Regions from separate parts of the Cellulosimicrobium sp. Marseille-Q8652 genome, predicted to be linked through region 3. Evidence: riboswitches for the same ligand, from Rfam matches in the RefSeq annotation. Region 3 holds a riboswitch; each other region holds the start of a gene.
The links. A riboswitch is a leader RNA that binds a small molecule or an ion and turns the genes downstream of it on or off. The one in region 3 is predicted to bind thiamine pyrophosphate.
Positions count from the first base shown of each region.

Region 1: linked by a shared signal. The riboswitch ahead of ACWPWV_RS11105 (TenA family protein) and the one ahead of thiO (glycine oxidase ThiO) in region 3 are both predicted to bind thiamine pyrophosphate.
Region 2: linked by a shared signal. The riboswitch ahead of ACWPWV_RS09440 (thiamine ABC transporter substrate-binding protein) and the one ahead of thiO (glycine oxidase ThiO) in region 3 are both predicted to bind thiamine pyrophosphate.
Region 4: linked by a shared signal. The riboswitch ahead of ACWPWV_RS16415 (ECF transporter S component) and the one ahead of thiO (glycine oxidase ThiO) in region 3 are both predicted to bind thiamine pyrophosphate.

Region 1 is NZ_CBCOPS010000002.1:238,434-242,635, reverse strand. Features, by position in the region: gene ACWPWV_RS11120 (Ig-like domain-containing protein) at 1-400, shown strand, start outside; gene ACWPWV_RS11115 (DUF6882 domain-containing protein) at 413-1,231, opposite strand; gene ACWPWV_RS11110 (helix-turn-helix domain-containing protein) at 1,350-1,781, opposite strand; gene ACWPWV_RS11105 (TenA family protein) at 1,854-2,645, opposite strand; TPP riboswitch at 2,636-2,766, opposite strand; gene ACWPWV_RS11100 (VOC family protein) at 2,858-3,253, shown strand; tRNA gene ACWPWV_RS11095 (tRNA-Leu) at 3,299-3,372, opposite strand; gene ACWPWV_RS11090 (NAD(P)/FAD-dependent oxidoreductase) at 3,543-4,202, opposite strand, start outside.
Region 2 is NZ_CBCOPS010000001.1:2,126,858-2,131,059, reverse strand. Features, by position in the region: gene ACWPWV_RS09445 (ABC transporter permease) at 1-1,223, opposite strand, end outside; gene ACWPWV_RS09440 (thiamine ABC transporter substrate-binding protein) at 1,199-2,314, opposite strand; TPP riboswitch at 2,380-2,483, opposite strand; gene ACWPWV_RS09435 (DUF4235 domain-containing protein) at 2,595-2,861, shown strand; gene ACWPWV_RS09430 (hypothetical protein) at 2,917-4,202, shown strand, end outside.
Region 3 is NZ_CBCOPS010000001.1:343,819-348,020, reverse strand. Features, by position in the region: gene ACWPWV_RS01510 (thiazole synthase) at 1-80, opposite strand, end outside; gene thiS (sulfur carrier protein ThiS) at 92-328, opposite strand; gene thiO (glycine oxidase ThiO) at 333-1,637, opposite strand; TPP riboswitch at 1,627-1,729, opposite strand; gene thiE (thiamine phosphate synthase) at 1,773-2,456, shown strand; gene ACWPWV_RS01490 (hypothetical protein) at 2,453-2,881, shown strand; gene guaA (glutamine-hydrolyzing GMP synthase) at 2,949-4,202, shown strand, end outside.
Region 4 is NZ_CBCOPS010000002.1:1,441,648-1,445,849, reverse strand. Features, by position in the region: gene ACWPWV_RS16420 (ABC transporter ATP-binding protein) at 1-988, opposite strand, end outside; gene ACWPWV_RS16415 (ECF transporter S component) at 1,071-1,715, opposite strand; TPP riboswitch at 1,826-1,945, opposite strand; gene ACWPWV_RS16410 (Rv2578c family radical SAM protein) at 2,078-3,748, shown strand; gene ACWPWV_RS16405 (hypothetical protein) at 3,756-4,061, opposite strand; gene ACWPWV_RS16400 (PPOX class F420-dependent oxidoreductase) at 4,095-4,202, opposite strand, start outside.

The sequences.
Region 1 (4,202 bases), on a different contig from region 3:
GATCTGCGTGACCGTCACCCCGACCGAGGGCGCGGCGAACCAGACCTGCCGGAGCGCGACGTCCGACAAGCGGCCCGCGCCCGTCCTCCAGGCGTACAAGGGATCGAACTACCCGTCCGTCACGTGCACCCACTCGTCCTGCGCGATCGTCGACCTGTCGATCTCCGGTGCGGAGCCCAACACGCCGTTCACGGTGTCGTGCTGGACGAGCCACAACGGCGACCACATGTTCGAGGGCACGCGCACGTACTCCGTCGACCGCAACAACCGCCCGCTGCGGACCGACGCGAACGGGAACTTCCCGCGGAGCGGGATGTGGTGCCACTACGGGCAGCCGGGTGCGCAGGTCTGGATCCGCACGAACGCGTTCGGCGACTCCCGCAGCGTGACCTGGGGCTGATCCCTCAGCGCCTCACCCGTGCCGGCGGAACCAGCGCCGGCGCGGCGGCGTGCTCGGCTGCGCGCCGGCCGGCGCGGTGTCCTCGGTGCCGGCCTCGGCCGGGGCAGGGTCCGCGTCGCCCGGGGCGGGTTCCGCGTCGGGCGGGGCGACGGGTCGCGCCGTCGCCTGGATCTGCGTGATCCGGGCGGAGTCGTCGAACGTCACGGTCACCGCACCACCCGGGACGACGAGCACCACCGCCCCGTCGTCGCCCGGCTCCACCCCCAGCCCGCGGCCGTCCGCGTAGGCGAGCACCGCCCGGCGGTGGTCGGCCACGGTCGCGGACAGCAGCCCTTCGCTGAGCGTCCGCACGACACGCGGCAGGCCGGGCGCCGGGAGCTCGAGGGTCGGGTGCTCCAGGAGGAGCCACGCCCGCGTCCCGCTGCCGTCGCCGTCGACGGGCGCGCTGTAGTGCGCGGACGGCCGGGTCGTCGCCTTGGCCGCGAGGGTGAGCCGGTGCGGCAGCCCTTCGGACAGCGAGAGCTCGGCGGTCGTGGTCTCGGCCAGGCCGGTGCCCCGGGTTTTCTCGGCCACCACGAGCACCTCGTCGGGGAAGCCGTTGACGTTCTGCCATCCCCACATCCACGTCCCCGGTCCGGGGGCGGACGTCCCCACGAGCTGCAGACGGCACTCCGTGGTGGCACCCGAGGCCGACGTGAAGGTGAACGTTCCGGCCGACAGGTCGGCGTGCCACGAGTCGTCGCCGTAGAGGTCGGCGAGGTGCAGCTGGTGCTCGTGGGACAGGAACGCGACGTCGTCGACGAGATCCTGGAGAACGGGCGGCTCGGTCATGGGTCGAACGTAACGCCGCCCGGTGCGCACGGGCGGGCAGCGACACGGGACGGCGGCGCACCACCCCGGGGCGGAGGGCGCACGCGCCGCGACCGGAGGTGCGCCCAGGCGCCCGGGGTCAGGCCACGGCGAGGGTCCGGTGACCGACGGCGCGTCCGGTCACCGGGCGACCCGGTCCGGCGCTCCTCGGACGCGCGGCCAGCCGGGCGTGCGCGGGCGTGCGCGCCCCGGCGGACGACAGGACCAGCACGGGGCCGACCGGCCGCAGCTCCTCCCCCGTCCGCGCGACGAGGTCGACGAGCCGGATCCCGAGGGCCGCGCAGACCGCCGCGAGCACCTCCGACGACGCCTCCTTGCGACCGCGCTCGACCTCCGACAGGTACGCCGTCGAGACGCGGGCGGCGGTGGAGACGTCGACGAGCGTGCGGCCCTGGGCGAGCCGCGCGCGCCGCAGGATGTCGCCCATCACCTGGCGCAGGAGCGGTTCGGCGCGCCGCGCCTCGGGCCGCGGCCCAACTGCGTCCCGCGTGGCGACCTTCCGTCCGTCCATGCCGGTCACGCTACCCGCGCCCCGGTGCGGGCGTCGCCGGGCCGGGGCGCGGATCTGCTGTCGGCGTAAGGCTCACCAGTCCTCGAGCGTGGACGCCATCTGCCAGAACCGGGTCTCGTACCGGCAGCTCAGCTCGAACGCGTGCTCCATGCGGGCGCGCTCGGCCTCGCCGGCGTCGGCGGCGAGGGCGTCGAGCCGCGCGCGCAGGTCCGCGAGCACGTCCTCGGTCCGCTCGGCGGCGTAGAACTCCCACCACCCGGCGAGCGGGTGGTCCGCTGCGATCGCCCCCGGCGTCGTCGCGCGCTCGTCGAGCCAGAAGCGTCGCGCCGACCAGATGTACGTCCACGGGCACGGGAGCAGCGCCGCGAGCAGCACGCCCAGGCTGTCGCGGCCGGCGGAGAGCATGTGGTCGACGTAGGCCTGGGCGCTCGGTGCCAGCCGCGACACCTGCACGTCCTCGTACCGGACGCCGAGGAAGTCGCACATCGCGTGGTGGGCGTGGGACTCGTCGTCGAGCAGGAACCCCGCCTTGCCGTGGAAGAACGCGGCCCACGAGCGGTCCGGCGCGAGCGCCATGCCCAGGCCGTAGCAGCGCAGGTAGGCCGTGAGGTACTGGTGGTCCTGACCCACGTAGTGGCGGACGGCGGCGGGCTCGACCCTCCCGTCGCGGAGCCCGGCGAGGAAGGGGTGGTCGTAGAACTCGGCGAACAGGTGCGCGTACCGGCGGCCGAGCCCGGCGGTGAAGCCGTCCTCGTCGTCCCGGACGAGGACGCCGGGGGCACGGGTGCCCCCCGCCGTGCTCGTGGTGGTGCCCGTCGTGGTGCGCCCGGGGGTGGTCAGGGTGGTGATGGCAGACGTCGTCATGCCCACGTTCCTCCGCTCGTGCTAGCGAGATCAGGTTCGACGGGTCCGAGCGGCCGTACCGCTCGTCTCAGTCCCTCGGCCCGCAGCTCGTCGCCCGGGCGGGACACCCCGCGTGGTTCGTCGGCACCCTAGCAGGACCCGAGCGCGCAGCACCGGACGTGTCCGACCGGTCCCGCCGCGCGTCAGCGCCCCGACGGGCCGACCATGGACGCATGTTCCGGAGCCTCTTCCCGATCCTCACGGTGGCCGACGTCGAGCGGTCCCTCGGCTTCTACCGTGACCTCCTGCGGGGCACGGTGGAGTACGCGTTCCCCGACGACGGCCCTCCGGTGTACGTGAACGTGCACGTCGGTGGCTCCCCGCTCGGCATCGGCCTCGCCGACGAGGCGGACGTCCGCGGCGGCACGACGCTGTGGGTGTACGTCGACGACTGCGACCACGCGGTCGAGCACCTCGCCGCCGGCGGCGCGACCGTCGTCGAGCCACCGGCGGACCAGCCGTGGGGCGAGCGCGTCGCGCGCGTGCAGGACCCGGACGGCAACCTCGTCGTCCTGGGCCAGGCGCCCGCGCCGGACCCCGAGCCGGAGGGGCCGACCGGGCTGTCGTGAGCCGGGCCCGCCGCGCCGCCGGGCCCGTCGCCCGCCGGGCCGACGTGCCCCCACCGGGACTCGAACCCGGAACACGCCGGGTTTAAGCCGGCCGCCTCTGCCAGTTGGGCCATGGGGGCGCGCCCCGAATCTACCGGGTGCGCCGTCCTCTGGGTGCGCCACCCTCCCCCGGTCCGCCGACCGGCCGGGTGCGTGCCGGGCCCGGGCGCGACGAGGGGCGAGCCGCGGTCACGGCTCGCCCCTCGTCGTCGGTCAGGTGCCGGCAACCCCCGGCAGGTCCGGAGACCTCTCAGGAGGCCTTGGCCGCCGGAGTCCGCTCGTCCGAGTCGATCGTCGCGTCGGAGCCACCGGCCTCCGCCGCGGCGGCCGAGCCCTGCGCGGCCTGCTTCACCGGCTCCCCGTCCTTCTTCGGCGGCACGGACGCGGCGCGGAACTCGGCGCGCGGGTCGTGCAGCGAGCCGAGCGAGACGAGCTCACGGCCCATGAGGAACTGGCCGATCCACCCGATGAAGATGCGGAGCTTGCGGTTGCCCGTCGGCATGGCGAGCACGTGGTAGCTGCGGTGCATGAGCCAGGCGAGCACGCCCCGGAGCTTGAAGACCCCGAACAGCTCCGCGACACCCTTGTACAGGCCGAGCGACGCGACGGTCCCGACGTTCTTGTGGCGGTACTCGACCGGCGGCTCGCTGTGCAGCTCGAGCGCGAGGTTGTCGGCGAGGCGCGTCGCCTCACGGATCGCGTGCTGGGCGTTCGGCGGGCAGAACTTGCCGGGGTTCAGCACGTCCGGCACCGCGGCGCAGTCGCCCGCGGCCCAGGCGTTCGGCACGACGTTCCCGTCGGCGTCCACGACCTGGAGCGTCGGCAGCACGGTCACGCGGCCCATCTTGTCGGAGGGCAGGTCGGACGAGTCCTTGATGACCGGGTTCGCCTTCACGCCCGCGGTCCACAC
Region 2 (4,202 bases), 1.8 Mb from region 3:
GTGCGCGAGCGCGGTCGCCGGGACACGACGAGCGCGACGAGCCCCCCGATCGCCACCGCGAGCAGCGTCGCGAGCGTCGCCGTGCGCAGCGAGTTCGCGGCGGCCTCCCACACGGTGACGGACAGCGCGTTGCGACCGCCCGTCGTGCCGAGGTTCGCGTAGTTGTCGAGGCCCCAGCCGCCGCCCGGCACGCGCAGGGACCGCACGACGAGCGTCACGAGCGGCAGACCGACGAGCACCACGACCACGACGGCGGTCAGCGCGGCCGGCAGGAGGTCGCCGCCGGGCCGGCCGCGGACCGGTCCGCCGGCGGGCCCGCGCTGCCACAGGCGCAGCGGGTGCGCGGCGCTCGACGCGGCGGTGAGCGTCAGCGCCCGCTCCCGCTTCGCGCGCGCGCGGTTCGCGACCGCGAGCGCGGCCACGACGACGGCGAGCTGCACGACGGACAGCACCGCGGCGGTGCGCAGGTCGAGGAACTGCGTCGTCTGGATCCAGATCTCCGTCTCGATCGTCCCGTACCGGATGCCGCCGAGGACGAGGACGACGCCGAACGCCGTCGCGCAGAAGAGGAACACGATCGACGCCGCGCTCGCGATCGCCGGACCCAGCGCGGGCAGGGTCACCGTCCGGAACGCGCGCCACGGCGTCGCCCCGAGCGCGCGGGCCGCCTGCTCCGCGCGCGGGTCGAGGTGCTCCCACAGCCCGCCGACCGTGCGCACGACGACCGAGTAGTTGAAGAACACCAGCGCCACGACGATCGCCGCGAACGTCCCGTCGAGCCGCAGGAAGCCGAGCGGCCCGCCCTCGACGAGGAGCGTGCGGAAGGCGACGCCCACGACGACCGTGGGCAGCACGAACGGCACGGTCACGACGGCGCGCAGCACGCGACGCCCGCGGAACCGGCACCGGTACAGCACGTACGCGCCGGGCACGCCGAGCAGGAGCGAGAACGTCGTCCCGAGCACGGCCTGCCACAGCGTGAGCCCGACGATCCGCCACGTCCGCGGGTCCGAGAACACCTCCGCGAACCCCGACAGGTCGAGACCGCCGTCGGCCCCGACGAACCCGCGCGCCACGAGCGCCAGCACGGGCCACGCGAAGAACACCGCGAGGAAGACCAGCGGCACCGCCGCAGCGACGCCCCAGAGCACGCCGCGCCCGACGGCGCCCCGCACCAGGGGCCCGGGACCGGGACGGGTCAGTCGACGACCGTCGCCGTCCACGCCTTGATCCACTCGTCGCGGTGCGCGTCGATCTCCTCGGGCGCGACCTCGAACGGCTCGTCGGAGAGCGGCGCGAACTGCTCCCACTCGGCGGGCAGCGCGACGGTGTCGTCGACGGGGTACATGTACATCTGGCCCGGCACGTCGGCCTGGAACGCCTCGCTCACGAGGAAGTCCACGAGCTGCTGCGCGCCCTCCGGGTTCTCGGCGCCCGCCAGCACGCCGGCGTGCTCGACCTGGCGGAAGCAGGTCTCGAGCAGCGCGCCCGTCGTCGACGACGTCCCGTCCTCGGCGACCGTGAACGCGGGCGACGTGGAGTACGACAGCACGAGCGGCCGGTCGCCCGCGCCCTCGCCCCCGGAGAAGTCGACGGAGTACGCGTCGGACCAGCCGTCGACGACCTTGACGCCGTTCTCCCGCAGGTCGGCCCAGTACTGCTCCCAGCCGTCCTCGCCGAACGCGCCGACGGTCGCGAGGAGGAACGCGAGCCCGGGCGACGACGTCGCGGGGTTGGTGACGACGAGGAGGTCTCGGTACACGGGGTCGGCCAGGTCCTCGAGGGTCTCGGGCTCCGGGACGCCGGCCTCGGTGAACCACGCGTGGTCGACGTTGACGCACACGTCGCCGACGTCGACGGGCGTGAGCTCGCCGTCGCCGACGGCGTACTGCTCCGCGGACGCCGGGAGGTCGGCGGGCGTGTACGGGTCGAGCACGCCCTCGTCGATCGCGCGCGTCGCGAACGTGCTGTCGATCCCGAAGACGACGTCGCCGAGCGGGGAGCCCTTCGTGAGGACGAGCTGGTTGACGAGCGCGCCGCCGTCGCCGGGCGCGACCTGCTCGACCGTCAGGCCGCTCTCCTCCTCGAACGCGGCGAGCACCTCGTCGCTCACGGCGAACGAGTCGTGCGTGACGAGCGTGACGGTGCCGCCCCCCGATGCCGCGTCGCCGCCGGCGTCACCGCCCGCGTCGCCGTCGCTCCCGCACGCGGCGAGCGCGAGGAGCGCGAGCGTGGTCCCCGCGGCGAGCGCGGCGGTGCGGGCGGGCCCGGCGGTGGCTCGCCCGGCGGTGGTGGCCCTGGTCGTGTGCTGCACGTGTCCTCCCTGGACGTTCAGGAGGGGTCCAACCGCCGGGTCGGCACGGGGCCGACGCCGACGGGTGATCGAGATTCCCGACTTCCTCCACCGGTGCTAACCGGATCAGGTTCGAGGGTCTGCGGTGGTCCGCACTCTCAGCTCCCGGGGAGCTCCCCTGTCGTTCCCGGCGAGCGTACACCGCGGTCGCCGCCGCACGGCGTCGACGCAGGCCAGGGACTACGGTGGTGCGCAGCACACCGGCCCGAGGCCGGACCGCCGACCCGATGGAGGAGCACCCGTGCCAGACACCGAGGAGAAGGCCACTCTCGCCGTCAAGGTGGGGACCGTCGCCCTGACGTTCGCCGCCGGCTGGGCGGCGCAGAAGCTCGTCACGCTCGTGTGGGCGAAGGTCACGGGGCACGACGCGCCGAAGGACCTGGACGACGAGGAGGTCGGCATCGTCTCGGCCGTCACGTTCGCGGCCGTCGCCGCCGGGGTCGGTGTCCTCGCCCGGCGGTTCGCCGGCAAGGAGGCCAAGCGCGTCGTGACGCGCTTCCTGTCGTAGTACTCGGCGCGGCCCGGGTCGGGGGCCGCCGCGCAGCCCGGGTACCCTGGCGCGCGTGACGGCCCCCGTCCCGATGACCTCACCGCCCTCGCCGGACACCGGCCCCGGGCCGACCGGCCCGTCCGTGCTGCGCGCGGGATCGCACGTGCTCGTCGACGCGGGACGGCTCCTCGTGCGGCACTGGCCCGCGCTCGTCGCGGTGGCGGTGCTCGCGCAGGTGGCTCACGAGCTCGCGCTGCGGGCCGCGCTCGCGGTCGCGCCGTCGTCGGGAGAGCTCGGGCTGCTCGTGCTGTGCCTCTCGCCCCTCGCGACGGTCGTCGGGATCGTCGTCATGCTCCACGTCCTGCGCCGGGAGCCGCGGGACGACCGCGACCGCATCGAGGTGCGTGCGCTGCTCGGGTCGATCGCGTCGGTGCTCGTCCCGTACCTCGTCATCTACGAGTTCTACGGCGGCCTGTCGTCCGACTGGCAGGCGTACGTCGACTCCGCCGCGCTCGACCACGCGTTCGCCGCGGGTGCGGGGATCCAGACCGCCGACCCGGTCCCCGAGGGCTTCGGGCTCACCGTCGTGCTCCTCGTGGCCGGCGCGCTGCTCGCCCGCAGCGTCCTCGAGCGCGTCGCGAGGCGCATGGAGCGGGGCGTCGTCGAGGCGGGCGGGGAGGCCCGGCGCAGCGCCCGCACGGCCGCCGTGCGCATCCTCGCCGGGTACTGCGAGGTCGTCTGGATCGTCATCGGCGCCTTCACCGTGACGGCGGTCGTCGGGCGCGTCCGGGAGTGGTGGGCGTCGCGCGTCGTCGTCGTCGAGGTGACGACGTGGTGGGACGGCGTCGTCGCGCGCGTGGACGTCCTCCAGCCGCTCGTCGCCGCCTTCGGCCCGACGACGTCGCTCCTGCTCGCGGGGATCGTCACCGGGCTCGTGGTCCCGCTCGCGTGGCTGACGCTCGGGACGATCGTCTACGGCGTCGAGGCGATCGACGTCGTCGACCCCGTGCACGCGCCGGCCGACGCCACGGGGCGGACCGCCCGCGTCGTCGACCGGTTCAACCGCACGCTCGGCACGAGCGGTGCGCGCAGGGCGTGGGAGCTCATGCTGGACCCGGGCCGGCGCTTCGGCGGTCTCGTCGGCGCGCTCGGCATGCTCTGGCGGAGCAGGTGGAGCGCGGTGCTGCTCTTCTGCGTCGCGTTCGCGCTGCTCACGCTCGCCGAGCAGGTCGTCCTCACGGCGGCCCAGGCCGTGCTCGGCCAGCCCGGGATCGTCGTGTGGCGCGCGGTGATCGACCCGCTCGAGACCGTCGCGACCGTCGCCGTCCAGGTGCTCACGACCGTGCTGCTCGCCGCCGC
Region 3 (4,202 bases):
ATCGTCGTCCCGGCGACGACCAGGGCGTCGTCGTGGGTCGGCAGGGTGGGGTCGGCGGTGCGCAGGGTCTCGGCCGGCATGCTCATCTCCCTCAGCCGCCCTGGACGGCGGTGACGATCTCGACGCGGTCGCCGGGTGCGACCACGGTGCTCGACCACGTGCCGCGCGGCACGACGGCGTCGTTGATCGCGACGGCGACGCCCTGCGGCGAGCCGTCCGTCACGTAGGCCGGGACGAGCGCGGCGACGAGGTCCTCGACGCCCGTGGTCGCGTCGAGCGGGTAGGGCTCGCCGTTGACGAGCGCGGTCGGTGCGGTGGTCTGGGTCACGGTGTCAGCTCCGGGTCGCAGGGGTGGTGGCTGGGCGGGCGGTGAGAGGGGCGAACCGGCCGGCACCGGTGGGGGCGAGGGCGGCGTGGGCGTCGGGCGGCAGGCGGGCGCCGGTGATCCCCGCGACCACGGCCTCCGCCGTGAGCGGCGCGAGGAGGATGCCGTTGCGACCGTGGCCCGTGGCGACGTGCAGCCCCGGGACGTCCGTGGAGCCGACGAGCGGCAGGTTGTCGGGCGTCGCGGGCCGGGCGCGGGGCGTGACGTCGACGAGCGCGGCCTCGTCGATGCCCGGGAGCAGTGCGCGGGCGTCCCGCAGGAGCGCGAACACGCCGCCCGCCGTCGCGCGGCGGTCGTCGGGGTTCTCCTCGGTCGTCGCGCCGACCACGACCTCGCGGTGCCCGGCGCAGCCGTCGCCCTGCCCGTCCGGGACCGGGTCGCGCGGCACGACGTAGACCGGGCGCCCCTGCACGACGCCGCGCACCACGTGCTCCAGCGCGAGGTCGGGCCCCGCGTCCAGACGCAGCGTCTGGCCCTTCACGGGGCGCGTCGGCACGCGGACCTCGGGCACGTCGGCGAGCAGCGCGCCCGTCCGCCAGCCCGCCGCCAGCACGACGGCGCCCGCCCCGTGGAGGTGGCCCGCGGCGTCGGGCACGCCGACCACACGGCCGGTCGCGTCCCGGACGACACCGGTCGCGGCATGCCGCACGACGGCGGCACCCGGTTCGGCACGGAGCGCCGCGAGGAGCGCGGAGTGGGTCGCCCGCGGGTCGACGGCGTGGTCGTGCGGCGCCCACGCGGCGCCCGCGACGCGCGTCCCGAGATGGGGCTCGCGGCGGCGGGCGTCCGCGAGCGTGAGCTCGGACGAGTCGAGGCCGTGCGCGGAATGCAGCGCGAGGACGCGGCGCAGCAGCGCGAGGTCGTCCGCGTCGTACGCGACGGTGAGCGTCCCGGCGGTGCGCAGACCCACGTCCGCGCCGGTCACGTGCTCGAGGTCGGCGGCGAAACGGGGCCAGGCGCGCGCGGCCGCCAGGTGGAGCGCGAGGGCGTCGCCCTCGCCGAAGTCGGCCTCCGTGACCGGCGCGAGCATCCCCGCCGCGGCGTGCGTCGCGCCGTCGCCGGGGGAGGGGTCGAGGACGGTGACGGTCAGGCCGGCGCGGACGGCGCGCCACGCCACCGCGAGCCCCACGATCCCGCCCCCGACGACCACGACGTCGCGCGCGCCGTCGGGAACGGGGAAGTCCGCGGGCAGGGCCGTGCACGCGGACGTGGCCGCGGACGTGCCCGTGGCCGGGACGGCAGGGGGGTGCATGTTCGCTCCCTTCGCTGGCATGACCCAGATCAGGTTCGACGGTCGGCTCCTACGCCCTCTCAGCCCCGTGCGGGGCTCCCGTGCTCTCGGCCACAGTACCCGCCGGGGCGGCGACGTCGCCCTACACTCCGACGGGTGAACACCGAGACCTCCGAGGCGTCGGGCGCCGACGCCCGCGCCCGCCTCGCCGCCGCCCGCCTGTACCTGTGCACCGACGCGCGCGAGGAGCGCGGCGACCTCGAGGACTTCCTGCACGCGGCGCTCGCGGGCGGCGTCGACGTCGTCCAGCTCCGCGACAAGACGCTCGACGTCGCGCGCGAGCTCGAGCTCCAGGAGGTCGTGGCACGCCTCGCGGGCGAGCACGGCGCGCTGTGGGCCGTCAACGACCGGGCCGACGTCGCTGGCCTGACCGGCGCGCCGGTCGTGCACATGGGCCAGCGCGACCTGCCGGTCGACGCCGTGCGCACGCTGCTCGGCCCGGTGCCGGTCCTCGGCCGCTCGACGCACTCGGCCGAGCAGGCCGCCGCCGCGGAGGCCGACCCGGACGTCGACTACTTCTGCGTCGGCCCGCTGTGGTCGACCCCGACGAAGCCCGGGCGGGCCCCCGTCGGTCTCGACCTGCTGCGCGACGTCGCCGCGACGGCGCCCGCGACGCCGTGGTTCGCCATCGGCGGGATCGACGCCGGACGGCTGGACGCGGTGCTGGACGCGGGTGCGACGCGCGTCGTCGTGGTGCGGGCGATCACGGAGGCCGCGGACCCCGAGCGCGCCGCGCGGACGCTGCGCGAGCGCCTCGACGCCGCGGTGGGGGCCGCGTGACGCCGCTGCTGGCCGGCACGCTCGCCGTCGCCGCGTTCGCCGCGGGGATCGCGCTGCTCGTGGCGGGCGGACGTCGCAGCGGGCGCGCACGCGCCGTCGACCGCGTGCAGGTGCCGGCGCGCTCGCTCTCCGAGACGCGGACGCTCGCGGGGGAGGAGCACCTCGTCGAGTACCCGGCGCCCGACGGGTCGCCGCTGCGCGCCACGGTCCACGTGGCGCGCGTGCGCGTCCCCGGGCAGCCGTACGTGTTCGACGGCACGGTCTGGGTCGCGCGCGACGACCCGACGGACGTCGTCGCCCGCTCGTGGGGTCGCCAGACGGGCGGGTTCGTGCGGATCGTCGTCGGTGTCGTGCTCGTCGTGGCGGCTCTCGGCCTGGGGCTCGCCGCGGGGGTCCTCGCGTTCGTCGGGACGCTGCCCGGCTGACGCGGGAGGACGTCCCGCAGGGCGGCCACCGTTCGAGCGGGGTTCCCGCGCGACCTATCCTTGTCGGGTGACGTCTTCCGCCACCGCCCCCGACCACCTCACCACGGCCCAGGTGGCCTCGACCCCGCGGCCCGTGCTCGTCGTCGACTTCGGCGCCCAGTACGCACAGCTCATCGCGCGCCGCGTGCGCGAGGCCAAGGTGTACTCCGAGATCGTGCCGCACACCTTCACGGTCGAGCAGATGCTCGCGAAGGACCCGGCGGCGATCATCCTCTCCGGAGGCCCGTCGTCCGTCTACGCCGCGGGTGCGCCGTTCGTCGACCCCGCGCTGTTCGAGGCCGGCGTCCCGGTCATGGGCATCTGCTACGGCTTCCAGGCGATGGCGGCGGCGCTCGGCGGCGACGTCGCGCAGACCGGTCAGCGCGAGTACGGCGGGACCGAGGTGTCGGTCTGCGAGGCCGGCGTGCTGCTCGCCGAGACGCCCGAGAACCAGACCACGTGGATGAGCCACGGCGACGCGGTGCACCGCGCGCCCGAGGGCTTCGAGGTCCTCGCGACGTCGTCGGGCTCGCCCGTCGCCGCGTTCGAGGACCGCGAGCGGCGCCTCTTCGGCGTGCAGTGGCACCCGGAGGTCAAGCACTCCGCGCACGGCCAGACCGTGCTCGAGCACTTCCTGTACGACGGCGCGGGCCTCGCGCCCGAGTGGACGCCCGGCAACGTCATCGCGGACCAGGTCGCGGCGATCCGCGCGCAGGTCGGCGACGCGCGCGTCATCTGCGGCCTGTCCGGCGGCGTCGACTCGTCGGTCGCGGCCGCGCTCGTGCAGAAGGCCGTCGGCGACCAGCTCACGTGCGTGTTCGTGGACCACGGCCTGCTCCGGGCGGGCGAGGCCGAGCAGGTCGAGCGCGACTTCGTCGCGGCGACGGGCGTGAACCTCGTCGTCCGGGACGAGCGCCAGCGGTTCCTCTCCGCGCTCGCGGGCCACAGCGACCCCGAGACCAAGCGCAAGATCATCGGCCGCGAGTTCATCCGCGTGTTCGAGGACGCCGCGCGCGACGTCGTCGCCGACGCCGGTGCCCACGGCGAGGAGGTCAAGTTCCTGGTCCAGGGCACGCTCTACCCCGACGTCGTCGAGTCCGGCGGCGGCGAGGGTGCGGCGAACATCAAGAGCCACCACAACGTGGGCGGCCTGCCCGACGACCTGCAGTTCTCGCTCGTCGAGCCGCTGCGCACGCTGTTCAAGGACGAGGTCCGTGCCGTCGGGCTCGAGCTCGGCGTGCCCGAGGAGATCGTCTGGCGCCAGCCGTTCCCGGGCCCCGGG
Region 4 (4,202 bases), on a different contig from region 3:
CGAGGTCGACGTCGCGCACCACCGGCACGCCGTCGCGTCCCGCACGTGCCGCACGGCCCGCACGGCCCGCACGGCCCGGACGCGGGCCGCGGTGGACCGCGAGGCGGCGGGCGCGGAGCGCCACCGGGTCGCCGGCCCCCGGAGCCGCCCGGTGCCGGGGCGCCTCGGCGGGCGCCGCCCCGGCGAGGTCGGCGAGCCAGGCGTCGGTCTCGGGCGTGCCGAGCGGGCCCGGCGCGCCCGCGGCCTCGAGCCGGACCGCGAGCGGCAACCAGCACCCGAGGGCGGCGAGCTCGTCGGCGTGCTCGCGCAGGACCCGGTCGGTGGGCCCGTGCGCGAGGACGCGGCCGTTCCTCCCGAGCACGAGCGTCGCGCCGGGCAGGGTGCCGAGCTCGTCGAGCCGGTGCTCCACGAGGACGACGGCCCGGGGCACCGGCCGCGCGCGCGACAGGTCGTCGATGGGCGCCGACGGAGCGCCGGTGAGGGCCGCGACGAGGGCGCCGACGTCGTGCGCCGCCGCGGGGTCGAGGAGGGCCGTCGGCTCGTCGAGCACGACGAGGTCGGGGTCGGCGACGAGCGCCGCGGCGAGCGCGACGCGCTGCGCCTCGCCGCCCGAGAGCGCGGAGGTCGCGCGCTCGTGCAGGTGGGCCGCGCCGACGGCGTCGAGCGCGGCCCACGCGCGGGCGTCCAAGGCGTCGGGGTCCACGCCGCGGTTCTCGAGCGCGAACCGCAGCTCGTCGTCGACGCGCGCGAGGCACAGCTGGTCGCCCGGGCGCTGCTGGACGAGGCCGACGTGCGCCGCGAGCCGGGCCGGGGTGACGTCGCGCGGGTCGTGCCCGACGACGTGCAGGTCGCCGGACACGGTCCCGGGCAGCGTGTGCGGGACCACCCCGACGAAGGCGCGCAGGAGCGTCGACTTGCCGCAGCCGGACGGGCCGAGCACGAGCAGGCCGGTGCCGGCGGGCACGGTGACGTGGACGTCGTCGAGCACGCGCGCGTCGAGACGGCCCAGGGTGACGGACAGGCCGGCTGCGCGGACCGCGTCGGGCGCGGTGGCCCCGAGGCCCACGGGCTCAGCCACGGGGCTCCGCCCCGATCGCGAACGCGTCGAGGGCCCCCGTGCGGGCGAGCGCGTCCCCGAGGAGCCGTGCCGCGACGCCGCACAGCACGACGCACGAGACGACCTGGATCCCGAGGCGGAGCATCGCGTAGTCCTGCCCGAGCCAGCCGAACCGCACGGCGTTGAAGGCGTAGCTGACGAGCGCCGCGCTCACGCCGGAAGCGACGAACACGCCCCAGCCGAAGCGGCGGTAGCGCGTGAGCGCGAACGCGAGCTCGGCCCCGGCGCCCTGGACGAGCCCCACGACGAGCAGGAGCGGGCCCGCGGGCGAGGCGAGGAAGACCACCTCGACGAGGGCGGCGAGCGTCTCGGCGAGGATGCCGACGCCCGGCTTGCGCACGACGTACGTCGCGAGCGGACCGACGACGATCCACGCCCCGGCCAGCACGTTCGACGCGAGGTCCGCGAACGGTCCCATGGCGAGCTGCAGCGGCGCCCACAGCTGCACGACGGCCCAGTAGACGAACCCGAAGACGACGCCGAGGACGGCGACGAGGACCGTCTCGTGCAGGGTGAGGCCGCGCCGTGCGGGGCGCGGGCCGTTCGCACCCGGGCGGGGACTGCTCGTGGTCGGCTGCGTGGTGCGGGACTCGGTCATGCGGGCTCCCTCCGTCGGGCCCCCGCACCGAGGGGTGCACGACGGCGCACCACCGCTCGCCCGCGCACCCGGCCCGGCGCACGGGGCGCGCGGGTGCGAGCGCGCAGGGGACGGTGACGTCGGCCCTGCTCCCTTCGCTGGTACGAACCAGATCAGGTTCCACGGGTCTGCAGGGGGGACGGGTGTCCGGCCTGCACTCTCAGCGCTCGTGCGCTCCCCGGGGGCGTTCGGGCCCGACCCTAGGGCCTGCGCCGCGGGAGGACAATCCCGGCGTCTCACCCCGCGGGACGGTGTGGGGGGAGCCCCGCCCGGCGGCGCAGGCGTGTCTTGACACTCGATCGAACACCTGTTCGAATATGCGGGTGCGGTGGGACGGACAGGCGATCGGCGCGGACGACGGCGCGCTCCCGGGGCTGGAGCGCGTGGGCCTCGTGCGCAGCGTGCGCACGCCCGAGTTCGCGGGGATCACGTTCCACGAGGTGACGGCGAAGAGCGCGCTGTCGAAGGTGCCCGCGATGTCGCGCATGCCGTTCCGCTGGACGGTCAACCCGTACCGCGGCTGCAGCCACGCCTGCTCGTACTGCCTGAGCCCGCACACCCCCGTGCTCCTCGCCGACGGGACCCAGCGGCCGGTCGGCGAGCTCCGGGTCGGCGACGAGATCGTCGGCACCCAGGCGCACGGCGCCTACCGCCGGTACGTCCGCACGCGCGTCCTCGACCGCTGGACCACGCGCAAGCGCGCCTACCGGGTGACGCTCGCCGACGGCACGCGGCTCGTCGCGAGCGGCGACCACCGGTTCCTCACCGAGCGGGGCTGGCGCCACGTCGTGGCAGGCGCGGGCCACCGCGCCCACCTGGCGCTCGGGGACGTCCTCGTCGGCCCGGGACGGAGCGGGTTGCGGGACCTCGCCGCCACGGCGACGGAGGAGGGCTCCGGCGCCTCGCCCCTCCTCGGGCAGGACGTCACCGGCGACGACGCCCTGCGCGTCGAGTCGCTCGAGGCGCTCGGCGGCGCGGACGACCTCGTCGAGCTCGTCGACATCACCACGGGGACGCGCGACTTCGTCGCGGCCGGGGTCGTGAGCCACAACTGCTTCGCGCGGCCGACGCACCAGTACCTCGACCTCGACGCCGGCGAGGACTTCGACCGCGAGGTCGTCGTCAAGGTCAACGTCGACGACGTGCTGCGCGCCGAGCTCACGAAGAGGTCCTGGACGCACGAGCCGGTCGCCCTCGGCACGAACACCGACCCGTACCAGCGCGCCGAGGGACGCTACCGGCTCATGCCCGGGATCATCACGGCGCTCGCGGACTCCGGCGCGCCGCTGTCGATCCTCACCAAGGGGACGCTCCTGCGCCGCGACCTGCCGCTCCTCGCCGACGCGGCCTCCCGCGTCGAGGTCGGGATCGGCGTGTCGCTCGCGCTGCTCGACCCGGAGCTGCAGGCGTCCGTCGAGCCAGGCACGCCCAGCCCTCGCGCACGCCTCGACCTGATCCGCACGATCCGCGAGGCCGGGCTCCCGTGCGGTGTCATGATCGCCCCCGTGCTGCCGTGGCTCACGGACTCCACGCGGTCGCTCACCGACCTCCTCGACGCGGTCAAGGACGCGGGCGCCACCGGCGTCACCGTGCTCCCGCTGCACCTCAAGCCCGGGACTCGCGAGTGGTTCATGACGTGGCTCGCGCGCGAGCACCCCCGCCTCGTGCCCGGGTACGAACGGGTCTACGACCGCGGCACGTACGCCTCCAAGGCCTACCGCTCCTGGCTGTGGGACCGTGTGCGCCCGATGCTCGAGACGCGGGGATTCGCCGTCTCGGGCCACCGGGGCCCGTCGGGCGTCGACGGCCGCTTCCGGCGCGGGGAGCTCGGCGGGACCGGTGTCACCGAACCGCCCGTCGACGGCGCGTACCCCGCCGGCAGCCTCGCCCGCCCGGTCACCCCGTCGGTGGCCGGCGGGGCGCTCGCCGGCATGCCGGTCGACGGCGGAGCGCTGGACCTCGCGGGCGGCGGCGTGGAGCAGGTGCTGTTCTGAGGCCTGCTCAGGCGGTGCCGCTCGGCACCGGGGCGACGCGCACGACCTCCGTCCGTGCCACGACGCGGTCGCGCACGTCGGCCAGCGCCACGCGCGCCGGGTCGGTCATGTACGCGGTCAGCGCCGCGTCGTCGGGCATCTCGACGACCTGCACCTCGCACGGCGCGGACGGGTCCTGGCCGGGCAGCGCGCGCACGCGCTGCACCACGCGCCCGCCGTGCGCGGGGACGAGCGCCAGGACCTCGTCCTCGTACCGCGCGAGGGAGTCGGCGTCGTCGGTCGGCCACAGCAGGACGCACAGCGTGATCGGCACGGTCGGCACGCTACGCCCGGCAGACGGGACGCGTCACCCGTCCGCGAGCCGCGGGGGGAACCCGCCCGTCGCGACCGGTCCCCAGCAGGTGATCGTTACGCGCACGAGGCACTTGCCCTGCGCGACCATCGCGGCGCGGTA